One region of the Pseudoalteromonas issachenkonii genome, then DNA from elsewhere that is predicted to be linked to it. Evidence: predicted binding sites of a transcription regulator. Region 1 holds the regulator's gene; the other holds the start of a gene.
The links. Region 1 encodes ArgR, which controls arginine synthesis, uptake and breakdown. Its sites were predicted from a motif close to ANTGAATANNTATTCANT; they were not measured.
Positions count from the first base shown of each region.

Region 1 (9,212 bases):
GACCCTGATACCACTGAAGCCAGTTATATGCAGGTTATTTATTCTAAAACCGCCAAGCTATTTGAAGCAGCGACGGGTCTTGCGGCCATTATTACTGAGCAAGACGATAGTGTACTAGAGGCACTTAATTTGTATGGCATGCATTTAGGTACTGCTTTTCAGTTAGTGGATGATGTTTTAGATTACAACGCTGATGCCGACCAACTTGGTAAAAACATTGGCGACGATTTAGCTGAAGGTAAGCCGACGTTACCTCTTATATATGCAATGCAACACGGTAGTGAGCATCAAACACAGTTAATAAGAGACGCTATTGAGCACTGTAATGGTATGGAGCACCTTGACGAGATACTGGCTGCGCTCAAACATACCAATGCCCTTGAGTTCACAATGAAAAAAGCCGAGCAAGAAGCTAATAAAGCAATTGCCTGTTTAGATTGCTTAGCTGAGTCGAGTTACAAGCAAGCACTAATTAGCTTAGCTAGAATAGCGGTTGACCGCGACCACTAAGTAATACTGTGTAGATAATTCCGAGCAATAAAAAAGCCTGCAAATGCAGGCTTTTTTTATGGGTTAATTTTGGCTATTACGCCATAAAATCAACACCTTCTTTGATATCTTTTTTCAGCGTTTCAAGCATGTCATTTTTAGCTTGCTCTTCAAATGCGCTTAGAGTGCCGTAAGAAAGAATTTCTTCTACGCCATTTTTGCCTAAACGTACCGGGTGTGCAAAGTACTCTGCATCGCCATTTTCAACAGCAACGTATGCATAATCTACAACGTCTTCACCTTGTAAGCCTTTAACTAAAGACATACAAAAACGTGCTGCAGCAGCACCCATAGATAATGTTGCAGAACCACCGCCCGCTTTAGCATTAACTACTTCAGTACCTGCGTTTTGGATACGAGGAGTTAGTGTAGCTACTTCTTCATCAGTGAAAGTAACACCTTCAACTTGAGAAAGTAACGGTAGAATGGTTGTGCCTGAGTGGCCACCAATCACTGGTACTTTAACACTTGCTACGTCTACGCCTTTAAGTTCAGCAATAAACGCTTCAGAACGGATCACATCTAAAGTTGTAATACCAAATACACGCTTAGCATCGTAAGTACCTGCTTTTTTGAATACTTCAGCAACAATCGGTACAGTTCCATTAACTGGATTAGTGATAATACCTACAAGCGCTTTAGGACAGTTAGCAACAATGCCTTCTGCTAATGTTTTAATGATACCAGCGTTAACATTAAATAAATCAGCACGATCCATACCTGGCTTACGTGGCATACCCGCTGGGATTAAAACAATATCACAACCTGTTAATGCTTTATCTAGTGCATCTGCACCAAAACCTTCAACTTTTACATCTGTTGGGATATGAGAAAGGTCAACAGCAACACCAGGAACTACTGGCGCAACATCATATAGTGATAATTCTGAACCAGCTGGTAAGCCTGTTTTTAATAATAAAGACAACGCTTGACCGATACCACCTGCAGCACCTAATACAGCAACTTTCATTGGAATTCTCCGTGATTTGAGGAAGGAAATATTTGTGGTTTATAAGATAAAGAAATTAGCGACTAAAAACAAATTTATCCTGCCTATTTTAGCTATATTTTCGACCATAGTTGTAAACTTTGCTGTTTAAACGCAGCAAAACCTAAACAACTGCTGCATAAATATGCATTTTTGTGTAGAATTTGCAGTATCGACAACATAACTAATTAGACACTATGCAACCACAAGACAAACAAGAAGCATTGGTAAAAGCCTTTAAAGCACTTTTAAAAGAAGAGAATTTTGGCTCACAAGGCGAAATAGTTGACGCATTAAAAGAACAAGGCTTTGATAATATTAGCCAAAGTAAAGTGTCGCGGATGTTAAGTAAGTTTGGCGCGGTACGCACCCGCAATGCAAAACAAGAAATGGTGTACTGTTTACCTGCCGAAATGGGTGTACCAACCGCTAAAAGCCCGTTACGCCAGTTAGTTATTGACATTATGCATAACGAAATGATGATTATTATTCGCACCAGTCCTGGGGCTGCTCAGCTAATTGCCCGTTTACTTGACTCATTAGGTAAAGCAGATGGCGTATTAGGAACAATTGCCGGCGATGACACTATTTTTATTGCGCCAGCGAAAGTATCAGAAATAGACCTCACATTAGAGCGTGTGCGTATTTTGTTTGATACGGTTTAAACTCGTTTGGTTATCACTGTTACGGCTATACTAATACGTAGCCGTTACTGGCTTGTTTTATAGCTGCTTTAGAAATCGCACTGAGGGTGCAAAAAACGCAGAGCCCATATCTGCTTGAGTAAAATCAAGCCAATGGTCGTAATACTCCCCCTGCCCTAATCGGCTATTGAGTACTTTCTCGAACGCATCCCCTTTAGCCGAGCACGTAATCATTAACATCCCCTGCTCATACACGTCGCCATAAGGCATACTTTGATTTAGTAATAATGCTTGCCCCTGTTCATCTTTTAATTCACTTCGGGTTGCATGGCTGCTTTCAAGTGCGGGGCTTATTAGGGTATTGTCGAGACGAGTACGCCCCATTATTTGTTCTTGTTCTTGCAACGACAAGTGCTGCCATAACGTTAAGTCATGCTTATAGCGCTGAACATGAATATAGCTGCCTTGATCTTCAAAGCTATCAGGCTTATTAACGAGGGCCGTTACCCGTTTTTGACGACCATGCGGAGTATCGCCCGCATAAATAAAACCATTAAAATCACGGCCATCTAGAAAACGAAAATTACGAATTTGCTCCACCAGCTCAACATCAGGGTTGAAAAGTTTTAATATTTGCAATGCAAACAGGTGGTTTACATCTTCTCTGTCTGAGCGGATTTGTACAAATAAATCGCATGGCCTTGCACTCATCACAAAATCGCTATGGGTGATATTAGGAAAGCTTTGCAGCTCACTTGGCATATAATCGGGCAGAATGTGTGGCCAATATTGCGCGCCAATGGCGACCATACAAGAAAGCATAGATTCAGAGAACTGATCACTAAACTCATCTTCAATATCGCTCACTTTTTTAAGCTTAGCGCGAAGTGATTCGTCGTGACCATCAAGTACATTAAAAAATAAGTGCAAACCGTGTAAGTTTGCTTCAGCACAAATCCCTGATTGCGCTTGCGCCATTGTTATTCCTTACTTTTTAGAGCAAAACACAGCGATTAATTACGATTCAAAAAAATTCACCGTGTGCGGTTTTATTTTTATTATAACCTGTTCATTAATTTCAAATGACTGGCCATACTGGGCTGCAACTTCTATTTCTTGCTCAGCAATAACCACAGTGTATACATAAGCAGAGCCAATAAAGCGACTACTTAATATACTAACCCGCTCAGATTGCTGTTGAGTATCGTTATTACTAGCAAGTTCAAGTTGATGCGGACGCACATAAATAACGCCCTTATCGGCCACGCCATACTGCTGTGGCTGTATTGATTCAACCACCCCAAACTGCGTTTGATATTCAGTGGCGGTTAATACGGTTGCGCTTAAGTATATGCCCTGACCCAGAAACTCTGCAACATCCTTTGAACGTGGTTTAGCAAAAAGCTGTTCTGGCGTACCTTGCTGCGCAATTTTACCTTGGTGCATAACCGCAAGTGTATCTGAAAAAGCAAACGCCTCTTCTTTTGAGTGAGTAACAAACACAGCCGATACTTGCTGCGCCTTAATAATGCGCCTAATGTCGGCAATTAACTCAAATCGTACTTGGGTATCAATATTAGAAAATGGCTCGTCAAGTAACAGTAAGCTAGGTTTATAAGCTAATGCGCGTGCAATCGCTACTCGTTGTTGTTGCCCACCAGAGAGTTGATGAGGGTACCTATCGGCGCAGCCCACCAAATGTACCAGCTTTAGCATTTCACTAACGCGTGCGTGTTTATCTGCTTTGCTCATGCCGCTTAGCCCAAACGCAATATTATTAGCCACCGTTAAATGCGGAAATAACGCATAGTCCTGAAACATCATGCCAATATTACGATGCTCTGGTGAAACAAACGTATTAGCATCACTGACTAGCTTACCATCAATAAATACCTGCCCTTGTTTGGCCTCAATTAAACCTGCAATCGCTTTTAATGTGGTCGTTTTACCGCAGCCACTGGCACCGAGTAAACACACTATTTCGTCTTTACCTAAGGTTAAATCTAAATTATCTATCACCTTAGTCCCGTTATATGCATAGCTCACGCCTTGTAAAATCAAACTACTCATTTAGCTACGTTGCTCCATTGAACGGTTAATAAAATATAACGGAATAAACCCCACCACCACAATAAACAAAGCCGATATAGAGGCCAGCTCTAATTGTTCATCGCTTACATACTGAAACACATGAGTTGCTAAGCTTTCAAAATCAAAAGGCCTTAACAACAAAGCTGCGGGTAGCTCTTTCATACACTCGATAAAGACCAATAAACCGGCGGTTAATAAGCCTCGGCGTAATAAAGGTAAGTGCACTAAGCGTAATGTGCGCCCTTGGCTTTTTCCCATTGACTGGCTTGCCATATCAAGGGAGGGACTAATGCGTGAAAAGCTCGACTCAATAGCTCCGTGTGCAACGGCGTAAAACCGCACTATATAAGCAAAAATAATAGTGAGTAAGCTGCCAGTAAGTAATAAACCAATATCTAAATCATAAGGAGCTAAAGTGCGGTTGATAGTATTTTCTAATAGGGTGAGTGGCAACAATACCGCTATCGCTAATACTGTGCCGGGTAACGCATAGCCCGTACTGGCCAAACGCCCGGGTATTAATGGATTTGTTTGTTTAGCAATGCGCTGATAAAACACCACTAAAACACTCAGTATAATAGTCACCGCACTGACTACAGCCGCCACTTTTAAACTTTGCCATGCATAGCTAAAAAACTCACTATTCCACGCTTGATCAAAATACATAACCGCGTATTTGAGCAATACAACCATTGGAATAATAAACGAAATAATTAAAATAAAGCTACAAAACCCCGTTGCTAGCCACGCAGATTTGCCTTTGAGGATATAAAGCGCTTCACTGTTCACACTCGATTGACGCTCAAATACCGCTTGGTTACGACGGCTAAAACGCTCGGTGATCAATGCTAAGAACAGCAATAACAACATCACCCCTGAAATTTTTGCTGCTGCAGTTAATGAATAATAGCCAAACCAAGTATCGTATACGGCAGTGGTTAATGTACTGACAGCAAAATAGCTTACGGTGGCAAAATCAGCCATGGTTTCCATGCTGATCAAAGCAAGTGCCGCTACAATGGCACCGCGGGATAATACAAGGCTGACTTTAAAAAAGCTTTTCCATGCATTTAGCCCCATTAACTGACTGGCTTGGACTAACTTAAAAGATTGTTCTCGCAGTGCAGTTTTAAAAATTAAATATAAATACGGGTAGAGTACCAGCGCAATCATAACAATAGCCCCTGGTAAGGTGCGTATATCAAAAAACCAGTAATCACTTGGCGACTGCCAACCAAACCACTCTCTTAGAGTTATTTGTACCGGCCCCGCATAATCGAGTAAATCGGTGTACACATAAGCAATAATATAAGTAGGCATGGCAAGAGGCAGCATCAGTGCCCATTCAAATTGTTTTTTACCAGGAAAACGGCAATAAGCAGTTAACCAACCCAGCGGCAATGCAATGGCGCAACTAAGCAGCCCTACACCTAAAACAAGTAATACTGTATTGCTTATATAGTCCCACAGTACGGTATTCCACAGGTGGGTAAATACCTCTGAGTCGCCTTGTAAAGATTCTAATAGTAGGAAAAACAACGGGGTCGACAGCAATAACCCCGTCGACCACGCAATAAGCTGCCATTTTGACAGCTGAAATTTATAAGTCATTAAAGATCGAACTTCACCTCATCAATTAGCTTAAGGGCTAACGGACGATATTTGCTAATTTCATCAAGCGGTAAGCTGTCTTCCTTAAAGCTTCCCCATGATGCAACCAAACTAGAAAGTTTCACACCTGGCTTAACCGGATACTCCATATTGAGCGAGGCATACATATTTTGCGCCTTATTGTCTGTCATATACTCTATGAGTTTCAAGGCATTTTCAGGGTTTTTAGCATACTTAGTAATAACCGCACCCGATACATTTATATGTGATCCTCGGTCAGTTTGATTTGGAAAGTTAATATGAACGGCTTCAGCCCATGGTTTTTGTGCTTCGTCTTGCAGCATTTTGCCCAAGTAATAACTATTACCTAAGGCTAAATTACATAAACCTTCTTTAACCGCTTTAACTTGCGCTCGATCGTTACCTTGAGGTTTACGCGCTAAATTAGCTTTTACACCCTCAAGCCATGTTTTCGTCTGTGCTTCACCATGATGAGCAATCATAGAAGCCACAAGGCCTAAGTTATATGGGTGTTTGCCAGAGCGAGTACAAATTTGTCCTTTGTATTGCGGCTCAGCAAGCGCTTCGTAGGTAAGGTTAGGCAATGCGCCTAAACGCTCTTTTGAAGAGTAAACATTACGCACGCGCTTAGTGAGCGCTACCCACTGACCATCGCCATCACGAAATGCCGCCGGGACATTATTATTAACCAGCTCGCTTTCGATGGTTTGCGTAAGATTTAGCTCTTCTAATTGAATTAAAGCACTAAAGTTTGAGGTTAAAACTAAATCGGCTTTGCTGTGTTTACCTTCACGCTTAACACGTTCTATTAAGCCTTTTTTAGCAAACACCACATTGGTTTTAATGCCCGTTTGCTGTGTAAAATCGTCTAAAATAGGTTTAATTAAAAAAGGTTGTCGAAATGAGTAAATATTCACAATATCGGTTGCAACAGCCGGTGCTGAGGCAATTAACCCAACAACAAGCGCGAGTGTTTTTTTCATATTGTCTTACCTAACTAATAATTATTATCATTAATTTTACCGCGATGAACTAAAAAGTGCACACTTTATATAATCACTTCGTGATAAATACGCCCAAAAAAGAAAACCCTTGTAAGACATCTCTTACGCTTATGACAGCTAATGAGTAAAAACACTCTGTATAACACCACAAAAACATAGCAAGTTATTGTATTTTATATAATTTAAAAATATTTCATTTGTAAGAACCAAAACCATAAGCGGTTTTATCCTACATTTACTGCAAATCACTCTCTATAATTAACCCATAAATAAGCAACGACGCTTACCGAGTAAATGGGAACGGACTAACTACTCGAATACCAAGGTTTGGTTTTTAGGATAACAGGGATTTAAGGACAGGCTCAGGATGAGTATCGCAATGGAATGTTGCATAAGGGATAGCATCAGGATGATGCGTAATGGATAACAACACGGAAAAGTTGTTGCTAAAGGATAAGGAATAAAACGGACAGGCCTTAGGGCAACACAACGGAATGGTAGCAAAAGGAATGCACTCGGATGTGCAATAAGGATTGGTAATAGATTTTACCTTACAGGATGTTTTAGGGATTTATGGAGACAGGCCCGGATAGCCTATATTACATAGAACTAGAAAGTAATATTGTAATAACACGGAATGTAAAAATTGGAGTTGATTAGGTTCAATTGCAGGATGCAACAAAGTTAGAAGATTCCGCAAGCGCGACTAGAGATGGTTCGCGCTTTTCTTTTGCCTGAAAATCAGCGGTCAGCGGTCAGCGGTCAGCGGTCAGCGGTCAGCGGTCAGCGGTCAGCCAAGATTATATACATTCAAACTATGAACAAACATTAAATCCAGCCTTTTCGTATCAACATCTTGCAGTTTATTCCGGCCTGCCTTTGTTGCGCTTACCGAGTAAATAGGCGTCGCGAAATTTGATAAAATGCTGTTCTAATTTAGTACTCGCATCAACTTCACCAGCCAATGCCAATACCATAATAGCCACTTCTGCCGTACCTAACTGGTGAGCATGGGGTGCTACACGTAATCGGTAATCTGAGAGCTTTTGTGCGGTAATAGAAAGCACGGGCAAATTATCTAGATAAGGACTTTTGCGGATCATTTTTTTAGCTTCACGCCATGTACCATCTAAGAATATAAATAAAGGCGTTTTACCTGCAACAGGCTCTACTTGCGTTACTACTCTATCTGTTTCAACATCTTCTGCAGGAAAAATCACAAAAGGCTGATATTTATCATTATTCAATAATGCTAATAAAGCAGGATCTGGGGAGGTTCTATCCCAGCGAAACGCATAATTATCAGGGACTATTTCAGCAATTAAACGCCCTGTATTAGACGGTTTAAAACTTTCATTATGATACATCAGTAAACAAACCGCAGCGTCGCAACTTGCATACTCAGCGCCCTCACAAATACAGTAATGCTTGGCAATTAAGCATTGCTCACAGCGGTCCATCTTACCGCCCCGGGCATTAAACTCGCGTCGAGATTCACTTATTTGCTGGGCACGTAACGCTAAAACTGAATTTTTGAAACCTTGAGTCACTGTGGTTTATTACCTATAAATTGATGGCTGCGCATTGTAGCTAAAATAAAAGGGAATAGATATCTGCGGGCTGCGGGCTGCGATAAAACATCGAGCTTTTTACAAGCATAATTTTTATATTGCAGGCGTGAATTTATCTCGCGCAGGTTTAATTTTGAGGCTTTAAGCCCGTTGCCCGGCACTCGCAGCTCGACATGCTTTAGTCTTTGTTTTTGCACCATAGAGACGCTGCGCTACACAGAACAATCTTTTGCTAAACCCTGAGGCTATAAAAACAAAAAACCCAGGCCGAGGCTTGGGTTTTTTATCGCGATTAACTAAAAGAAATTACTTCTTCTTTTTAACTGCTTTTTTGTTTGGTAAATCAGTGATTGAACCTTCAAAAATTTCAGCTGCAAGGCCGATTGATTCGTTCAATGTTGGGTGAGCATGAATTGTTAGCGCTAGGTCTTCACCATCTGCACCCATTTCAATACCTAGACCGATTTCGCCCAGCATTTCGCCTGCGTTAATACCAATCATAGCACCACCGATAATACGGCCGCTTTCTTTATCAAAAATAAGCTTAGTAGAACCTTCAGTACGTGAAGAAGCAATTGCACGACCCGATGCAGCCCAAGGGAATACTGCTGTTTCAATGCTTAAACCTTGCTCTTTCGCTTCTTTTTCAGTTACACCCGCCCATGCAATTTCAGGGTCAGTGTAAGCAATTGAAGGAATACACTTAGGATCAAAGTAATGTTTTTGACCAGAG
Region 1 is NZ_CP011030.1:2,936,408-2,945,619, forward strand. Features, by position in the region: gene ispB (octaprenyl diphosphate synthase) at 1-510, shown strand, start outside; gene mdh (malate dehydrogenase) at 587-1,519, opposite strand; gene argR (transcriptional regulator ArgR) at 1,735-2,202, shown strand; gene PISS_RS13630 (Dyp-type peroxidase) at 2,260-3,159, opposite strand; gene PISS_RS13635 (ABC transporter ATP-binding protein) at 3,199-4,251, opposite strand; gene PISS_RS13640 (ABC transporter permease) at 4,252-5,883, opposite strand; gene PISS_RS13645 (Fe(3+) ABC transporter substrate-binding protein) at 5,883-6,887, opposite strand; gene PISS_RS13650 (tRNA-uridine aminocarboxypropyltransferase) at 7,772-8,458, opposite strand; gene lpdA (dihydrolipoyl dehydrogenase) at 8,786-9,212, opposite strand, start outside.

Region 2 (9,212 bases), 1.3 Mb from region 1:
TATTTTCAGCGCACACAGTTAACCCCCAGCTGATTGCTGATTTGCGAAAGCGCGAAATGCATTGAGTAAATAAGGTACGTGTTAACATCCCATCCATACGCAGCCTATTTACTGCATTAGAAAAGGTATCAGGGGTTAAAATCTCCCCATGTGAGGTCACTATTCTTGGTGAGCAGTCATATCTAATAATGGCATTGGTATTGGTATCTATAACAGGTTGAAAATAAGGAACAACGCGATGGGCATCAAACGCTTCACGAATTTCTTTTGCTATTTCTACATTGTATAAATACAGAGATTTAGCGTCGTTAATCGCTTCTGAGTAGTTAACTATGGGTTGAACACCTTGCCTTGATTGCAGCAAAGCAATGTGGGCATTCTTAAGCAGTAATAACTTATTCCCTCTTGCGACTCCAGCGTTGAGCGTAATATAAATAAATGGGTCTGTAATAAAAGGTGTATTTTTATTATGGGATTGAATAATGCTGTAAAGCTCATCAAAAGGTGTTTCTTTACTGGTTAAAATGGCCAGCTTGTTGGTCGCAATACGATAAATACGTGATTGCAGACGGTTTTGCTGCTTAAAGTGACTGAGTAGTTTTTTCATCACTTCATCGGCTGTTTTTGTGCCAAAAAAACGACTGATACTATCAATTTCGTTAACCAAAATAATCGCGATTTGTAGATGATGCTCATTACTTTTTTTTAGCTGCTTTTCCAAGGCAATATGATTTTCAAACCCCGTAGCATGATCCCTCATTAGTGAGCGGCGTACCCCAAAACAATAAAGAGTATAAACCAATAACAATATGAACAGTACGCAACTAAAATGAAGCAGGGCTTGATTCAAACGTGTTATTAAAGCCGTATTGATTTTATCGACGCTAATATCAGCTGCTGTTAAATAGGTTCTGCCATTTTTTGCAATATGAGGAATATACACCGTTTTAGAATGACCACGATGCGCCGTTGACACTTCAAAAATAGGGGCCGTTGATAAAAATGCCGCCATATTAATTGGCGTCGCTTCAGGGTAAAGATCTAAATACTGGGTGACTTTACCGTTATTTTGATCATCTTGGGTGTAACTGGAGGCAGTAAAATAAATATTTTCATCAATTAATATCATTGAATATAAATAATCTATATTTAAATCATTGGCTAAAGCAGAAAGCTGTTCGGCCTTATTTTGATAGCTTGCAAAGCTAATTTCTTGCGATGTTTTGTCGTGGTAATCACTACCTAAAATATACTTTACGCTGGTGGCGGCATTTATTAAGCGATTGTCAATGCTGCGCATTACATCACTTTGAATGGCAGAGTAAGTGTAGTAACCATAAATGATTAAGCTGACCAAAAAAAAGACGGTCCCAAGCGCCAACCGTGTTAATTTTAGATTTCCTTTGAGCATGTATTATCCTTATTTTTGTTGATTTTATTATACTTAAAAATTATAAATGCCCAATATTTTAATTACCCTTTGTACTAAATTTAGAAAATAGTGAAATGTTATCTATTTAGTATTGTCTTTTATGGCTTAAAACGAGACATTTTTGTCATATTGCAGTAAAGTTAGCGCAATTTTTTAGAAATGCCGTTGCTTAAAAAACACCTTATATTAGCGTGTTTTACAAACTAACAGGTGTTTTAGTCACACACTAGGTATGAAGATGGATCAAAAGCGTTGTGCCGTCGCCTCTAAAGAAAGCCTTAAACGGATATTCACCGTTCCAGAGGCGCCAGACTCAACTTTGAGCAAAATAGAGCTTGAAATTTCGAGTAATTTAGCAGGTTTCTTAAACGAAAATATCGCGGCAATTGAAAAACCATTACATGAAATAGAAAAAGATTTTCAATCGGCGGCAATCCCTGAAGAACCGACGTTTGTGTCTTGCTATGCTCAAGATATTATGGAGCAGCTGGTTGCTCATTCTGTTCATACCGCAGCGCCAAGCTTTATTGGCCATATGACATCGGCTCTGCCTCATTTTTTACTACCGTTATCGAAATTAATGGTTGGGTTAAATCAAAACCTAGTAAAAATTGAAACCTCGAAAGCGTTTACCCCATTAGAACGTCAAGTTTTAGGGATGATGCATCATTTAGCTTATGGCCAAAGTGATGGTTTTTATTCTAAATGGATGCACAGTGCAAAAACCTCGTTAGGTGCATTTTGCTCTGGCGGCACCGTGGCAAATATTACTGCACTTTGGATAGCTCGAAACCGTTTATTAAAAGCGGATGGCAATTTTAAAGGTATTGCTGCACAAGGTTTAGTTGCAGGAATGCTTCACTATGGTTACAAAGGGCTGGCAGTTTTAATTTCTGAACGAGGTCATTATTCGCTTGGTAAATCGGTTGATTTATTAGGTATTGGTCGTGAAAATTTAATTGGTATTAAAACTTCTGCCGATAATAAAGTCGATGTTAGTGCAATGCGAGAAAAAGCGTTAGAGCTTGAAGCACAAGGCATTAAAGTGATGGCAATTATTGGAGTCGCAGGAACCACTGAAACCGGTAATATTGACCCACTTGAAGATATGGCTAATTTAGCACAAGAGATTAATTGTCATTTTCATGTTGATGCAGCGTGGGGTGGAGCTACTTTACTGTCTAATACCCATAGGCATTTATTAAAAGGTATTGAGCATGCAGATTCAATCACCATTGATGCGCATAAGCAAATGTATGTGCCGATGGGGGCCGGTTTAGTCTTATTTAAAGACCCTGCTGCAACTGATGCCATCGAGCATCATGCTGAATATATTTTACGTAAAGGCTCTAAAGATTTAGGCAGCCATACGCTTGAGGGAAGTCGCCCTGGGATGGCGATGTTAGTGCATGCTTGTTTACGTGTTATTGGTCGTAAAGGCTATGAAATGCTTATCGATCGCAGTATTAAAAAAGCGCGTTATTTTGCTGATTTAATAAAAGCCGATGAAGATTTTGAGTTAATATCAGAGCCAGAACTTTGCTTACTGACCTATCGCTATGTACCAAAACAAATTAAACATGCGATAGCCCAAGCTGATGCACAAACCCGTTTAGACATTTTTGCCGCGCTTAATCGTTTTACTGCCAGCATGCAAAAACGCCAACGTGAATCGGGTCGCTCATTTGTATCGCGTACGCGTTTAACGCCAGTTCAATATGATAACCAACCAACCGTGGTATTTAGAGTGGTACTTGCGAACCCGCTTACCTCAGGTGCTATATTAAAAGAGATATTAGAAGAGCAGAAAGAACTGGCACAAACTGATCCGGTGTTTAAAAAGTATTTACGAAAATATATGTAATTACAACTACAAATACAATGACAAAAAAGACGCGATTAAGCGTCTTTTTTGTTACTGATTAAAAGCAACTCGCCTTTATAAGGTTGCTGATAATTTGTTGAGAAGGTTTGATTTTTTCCATTGCTAAAAACTCGTCGGGCTGATGCGCTTGGTTAATAGAGCCTGGTCCCATTACGATGGTTTCACAACCGAGTTGCTGTATAAATGGCGCTTCGGTACAGTAGTTAACAGCCACTGCTTTTTGCCCTGCTATATTTTCGGCTAATTTGACTAACGCGCTATCTGTGCTTCCCGTAAATGCTGGAATTGGCTCATGCAAATCAATTACGCTCACAGAGTTAGGGTATTGCTGGTTTATATCGTAGGTTGCATCAAGTACCAGAGCTTGAAGCTCTTGCACGCTTAAACCTGGAAGAGGGCGCATATCAATGTGCATTTCACAGCAGCCACAAATTCGGTTGGCATTGTCACCCCCATGAATATTGCCTAAGTTGAGTGTTGGATAAGGAATTTCAAAGTGGTTTATTGAATATTTATTCTTAAGTTGTTCTTTTAAGATCAGTAATTTTGTAATCACTTTATGCATTACTTCGATGGCATTAAGACCCCGTTCGGGATCAGAGCTATGTCCTGAGCGACCAACGACTCTGATTGCTGTAGTCATATGGCCTTTATGAGTAAATACTGGTGTCATATCAGTGGGTTCACCAATAATACAGCGATTTGGCTTTAAATTTGGGTGCTTACAAATTTGCTGTGCGCCAGCCATAGTGGTTTCTTCATCGGCGGTCGCTAATATTAAAATAGGTTGAGTTTGTTGCTTTTCATCAAGTTCACTAATAGCTTGCAGTACAAAAGCAAAAAAGCCTTTCATATCAATACTGCCTAAACCATATAATTTGTTATCAAGTTCAGTTAATTTAAATGGGTTTTGATTCCAGCGGCTATCATCAAATGGCACCGTATCTGTGTGCCCCGCAAGCATTAATCCGCCATCGCCTTGTCCGCGTTTTGCTAATAAGTTGTAGCGGCCTTTACCACCTTCTAACTCTATTATTTCACAGGTAAAACCTAAGCTTTCACACCACTGAGCGAGTAGTTCAATCACGCTTTTATTGCTCATACACAAATGCTCTTCAATAGCGCTAATAGAGGGGGTAGCAATCAATTGCTGATACATCGAAATAAATGACGGCAGAGACATAAAAAAATCCAAAATAAGTATTCAATTTAATTGCATAACAATATAAAAGTATTTATGATGAATATCAATTCACTTTTTAAGCATAAATATATTAAAGTTACGCCATGAAAATAATACGACGATAGTTATCACTCATTAATTTAATCAGTTTAGCTAGGTTGCAACCTAGTGTAAGTAAATAACATGGAATGTAGTCACTAATTTTATATAAAGAGTAAATAATGAACGTAGTAATTATAGGTGCCAGCGGTTACAGCGGCGCAGAATTGGCTAGCTTAGTTGCCAAACATCCAGCATTAACATTATCAGCATGTTATGTATCAGCGCAAAGCTTAGATAAACATAAATTGCTCAGTGAATTATACCCTGAGCACTTAGGGTTACTTGACTTACCTTTGCAACCACTTAATGAGAGTGCATTGAGTGATATAGCTCATTCAGCAGACTATGTGTGTTTATGCACTGACCATAAAGTAAGTGTTGATTTAGCCCCTCAGTTTTTAGCGATGGGCAAAAAGGTATTTGACCTTTCGGGTGGTTACCGTCTTGAAAGTAATGAAGATTACGTCACTTATTATGGTTTTGAACACCAACATCCAGAACTTCTTAATGAAGCTGCATATGGCCTTGCAGAGTGGAATAGTGAGGCCATTGCAAAGGCGCAGTTAGTTGCTGTAGCTGGCTGCTACCCAACTGCCGCATTAAATGCATTAAAACCTCTTCAGCAAGCTGGGTTACTTAGTGATGAGCGGATTATTATTAATGCTGTATCGGGAGTAACTGGGGCTGGTCGTAAAGCAAGTATTGGCACGCATTTTTGCGAAGTATCGCTAGCTGCTTATGGTTTGTTTAACCATCGTCATGGGCCTGAGATACAGCAGTATCTTGGCCATAACGTGTTATTTACTCCTCATTTAGGTAATTTCCCGCGCGGTATTTTAGAAACCATTTATGTACAGCTAAAACCGGGTGTGACCAGTGAGCAAGTAACTAAAGCGTATCAAGTATTAGCAGATGAGCCGTTAATTCGATTGCTTGGTGGCAAAATCCCCTCAATTAAAGGGGTAGCAAAACAACCCTATGTTGATATTGCATGGCAGCAGCAAGACTCACAATTAATAGTAATGGCAGCGATTGACAATTTACTAAAAGGGGCGGCTGGTCAGACTCTGCAATGTATTAATTTGTCAATGGGTTTGCCTCACACTACAGGTTTAGTAGGAGCGTTTAAATGAGTAGTAAAACGTGGGTTATTAAACTCGGTGGCGCAGTACTCAATACTGAAAATGCCGCTAAAGCGCTTTTTGAGGTTCTTAATGAACAACATGATGCACAATTTGTCATTGTTCATGGCGGTGGCTCATTAGTTGACCATTGGCTAGCAGAAGCCGGTTTTGCCAGTGCTAAACACCAAGGTTTGCGTATCAGCCCTAAAGAACAGATGCCTTATATTGTAGGAGCATTAGCGGGAGCAGCAAACAAACAATTAATGGCGCAAGCAATGACTGCTGGGCACAAACCCGTTGGCTTGAGTTTATATGAAGCTGGAATAACAGCATCACAAAAATTAAAAGCGCTAGGGCAAGTAGGTCAATGCCATAGTAATGATGATTCTATTATTAATGAATTACTCAGTGGCGGGCGTTTACCTATAGTCAGCTCCATCGGTTTTGATGAGCAAGGGCTTTGGTACAACGTCAATGCTGACGAAGCAGCAGCAGCGATTGCGAGTAATTTAAACGCCGAACTTATTTTTATGACAGATGTAGAAGCGGTGCTTGATGCGAATAAGCATCCACTACATCAACTTGACACAAAACACATTGATACTTTAATTGCAGAGGGAGTAATTGTGGGCGGGATGGAGGTCAAAGTTAAGACCAGCCTTCACGCTGCCCAACATTTACGACGCGGTGTGTACATTTCCAGCTGGCAAAAGCCAGAAAATTTAACGGCTTTGCTGCAAGGCGAGCACGTCGGAACTAAAGTGACACCATAGGTTGAATATGTTTAAAGATTTTATAACGGGTCTAGAATTAGACCAACAAGGCGCCCTTAATTTATTAAAATTAGCGCAAGATATTAAAGAAAGCCCTGCAAAGTACAGCCAAGTGTTAGCTGGTAAGTCAGTGGTTACTCTTTTCGAAAAGCAAAGTTTACGTACGCGTTTATCGTTTGATATTGGTATAAACCGTTTAGGCGGTCATGCGGTTTATCTTGATCAACAAAACGGCGCGATGGGAGCTCGTGAATCAATAAAAGATTTTGCCTTGAATATTTCAACTTGGGCTGATGGTATCGTTGCCCGGGTTAACCAGCACAGTACGTTAACTACCTTAGGTGAGTATTCGTCTGTTCCGGTGGTTAATAGTTTGTGTGATTTATATCACCCATGCCAAGCCTTAGCTGATTTTTTAACGCTTCAAGAAGTGCACGGTGATGTTAGTCAGCTAAAGTTGGCTTATTTAGGTGAAGGTAATAACGTAACGCATTCACTGATGCTACTTGCAGCAACTTTAGGTACTGATTTTGTTGCTGTGACGCCAAAAGGCAGTTCGCCCGATTCGCAAATTCTTAAAAAAGCGGAGCAAATTGCCGCAATGAATGGGGCGTCTGTGATGGTAAGTGACAGAGTTGAGGCTGCGGTAGGTGCTAACGCAGTTTACGCTGATACCTGGGTTTCTATGGGAGACACCACACCGCTTGAGCAAGTGAAAGAAAAATACATGCCTTATCAATTAAATCAGGCATTACTTAAAAAAACTGGGGCTACCACGGTATTACATTGCCAACCGGCACACCGTGAGTTTGAAATTACCTCTGAGGTAATGGATGGCCCCGCATCAAAAATTATTCAACAAGCAGAAAATCGTATGCATGCGCAAAATGCTCTGCTTGTTACATTATTAAATCCAAATTTTGTTAAGGAACACCTATGAGTTCAATTAAAAAAGTCGTTTTAGCCTATTCAGGTGGTCTTGATACATCGGCTATCGTGCCATGGTTAAAAGAAAACTACGGCTGTGAAGTTATTGCCTTTGTGGCCGATGTTGGCCAAGGCGCAGAAGAACTTGAAGGCGTAGAAGCGAAAGCCATTGCATCGGGTGCATCTGAATGTTACGTGGTTGATTTGAAAGATGAAATGGTAAGTGATTACATTTACCCAACACTTAAAACAGGCTCTATATACGAAGGAACCTACTTGCTAGGTACTTCTATGGCACGTCCAATCATCGCTAAAGCCCAAGTTGAAATTGCCCGTAAAGTGGGTGCAGATGCACTTTCTCATGGCTGTACGGGTAAAGGTAACGACCAAGTACGTTTTGAGTCATGTTTTGCAGCACTGGCTCCTGATTTAAAAGTGATTGCGCCATGGCGTGAGTGGGATTTATCAAGTCGTGAATCATTGCTTGATTACCTAGCCGAGCGTGATATTCCGTGTTCTGCATCAGCAACTAAAATTTACAGTCGTGATGCTAACGCATGGCATATCTCCCACGAAGGCGGCGAGCTTGAAGACCCTTGGTGTGAGCCAAGTGAGCAAGTATGGACATGGACTAATTCACCAGAGCAAGCGCCCGATAAAGCTGAGCATGTCACTTTATCAGTTGTAGAAGGTGAAGTGGTTGCTGTAAACGGCGAACAATTAAAGCCTTACGACTGTTTAGTTAAACTAAACGACATAGCTGCCCCGCATGGTGTTGGTCGTGTTGATATTGTAGAAAACCGTTTAGTGGGCATGAAATCACGCGGTTGTTACGAAACACCAGGCGGTACAGTGATCATAGCTGCGCTTCAAGCAATTGATGAGCTCGTTCTTGATAAGTCAAGCCGTAAATGGAAAGAGGTACTCGGTGGTGAATTTTCGCATTTAGTTTACGACGGTCGTTGGTTTACGCCGCTTAAAGATTCTATTTTAGCCGGTGCAGAAGCGCTTTCTACGTTAGCAACAGGTGAAGTGGTACTTAAACTTTATAAAGGGCAAGTAACAGCGGTTCAGAAAAAATCACCTAACAGTTTATACAGCGAAGATTTTGCTACTTTCGGTGAAGACGATGTTTATGACCAATCGCACGCAGAAGGCTTTATTCGTTTATTCTCACTATCAAGCAGAATTTCAGCATTAGCTAAAAAGTAATTTTTTATGCCCCTTGAAATTAAGGGGCTATTATCGGGTTTGGAGAGATTTCATGGCATTATGGGGCGGGCGTTTTTCTACGGGTCCAGATGAAGCGTTTAAACAATTTAACGATTCACTTCCCTTCGATTATCAATTAGCAGAGCAAGATATTATTGGCTCTGTTGCATGGGCTGGCGCACTTGAACAAGTGAACGTGTTATCTAATGACGAACACCAAAAGCTGGTATCGGCATTATATGAATTACTTGAAGAGGTAAAAGCAGATCCACACGCTGTTGCCACCTCAGGTGCTGAGGATATTCACTCGCATGTTGAAGCCGCGCTAATTGAAAAAGTGGGTGATTTAGCTAAAAAATTACACACAGGCCGAAGCCGTAACGACCAAGTTGCTACCGACTTTAGATTATGGTGTCGCGATACTGCCGATCATATCTTAAAAGCAATTGCACAACTAAAAGCTGAATTTATTAGCTTGGCTGAACGTGAGCTTGGCACAATATTGCCAGGGTATACGCACTTACAGCGTGCACAGCCGGTGTTATTTAGTCACTGGTGTATGGCTTATGTAGAA
Region 2 is NZ_CP011030.1:857,547-866,758, forward strand. Features, by position in the region: gene PISS_RS03950 (GGDEF domain-containing protein) at 1-1,411, opposite strand, end outside; gene panP (pyridoxal-dependent aspartate 1-decarboxylase PanP) at 1,671-3,296, shown strand; gene argE (acetylornithine deacetylase) at 3,355-4,500, opposite strand; gene argC (N-acetyl-gamma-glutamyl-phosphate reductase) at 4,722-5,735, shown strand; gene argB (acetylglutamate kinase) at 5,732-6,499, shown strand; gene PISS_RS03975 (ornithine carbamoyltransferase) at 6,507-7,439, shown strand; gene PISS_RS03980 (argininosuccinate synthase) at 7,436-8,638, shown strand; gene argH (argininosuccinate lyase) at 8,691-9,212, shown strand, end outside.
Region 2: a site for ArgR is predicted at 4,557-4,574, ahead of argC (N-acetyl-gamma-glutamyl-phosphate reductase). Genes of this name have one in related genera too.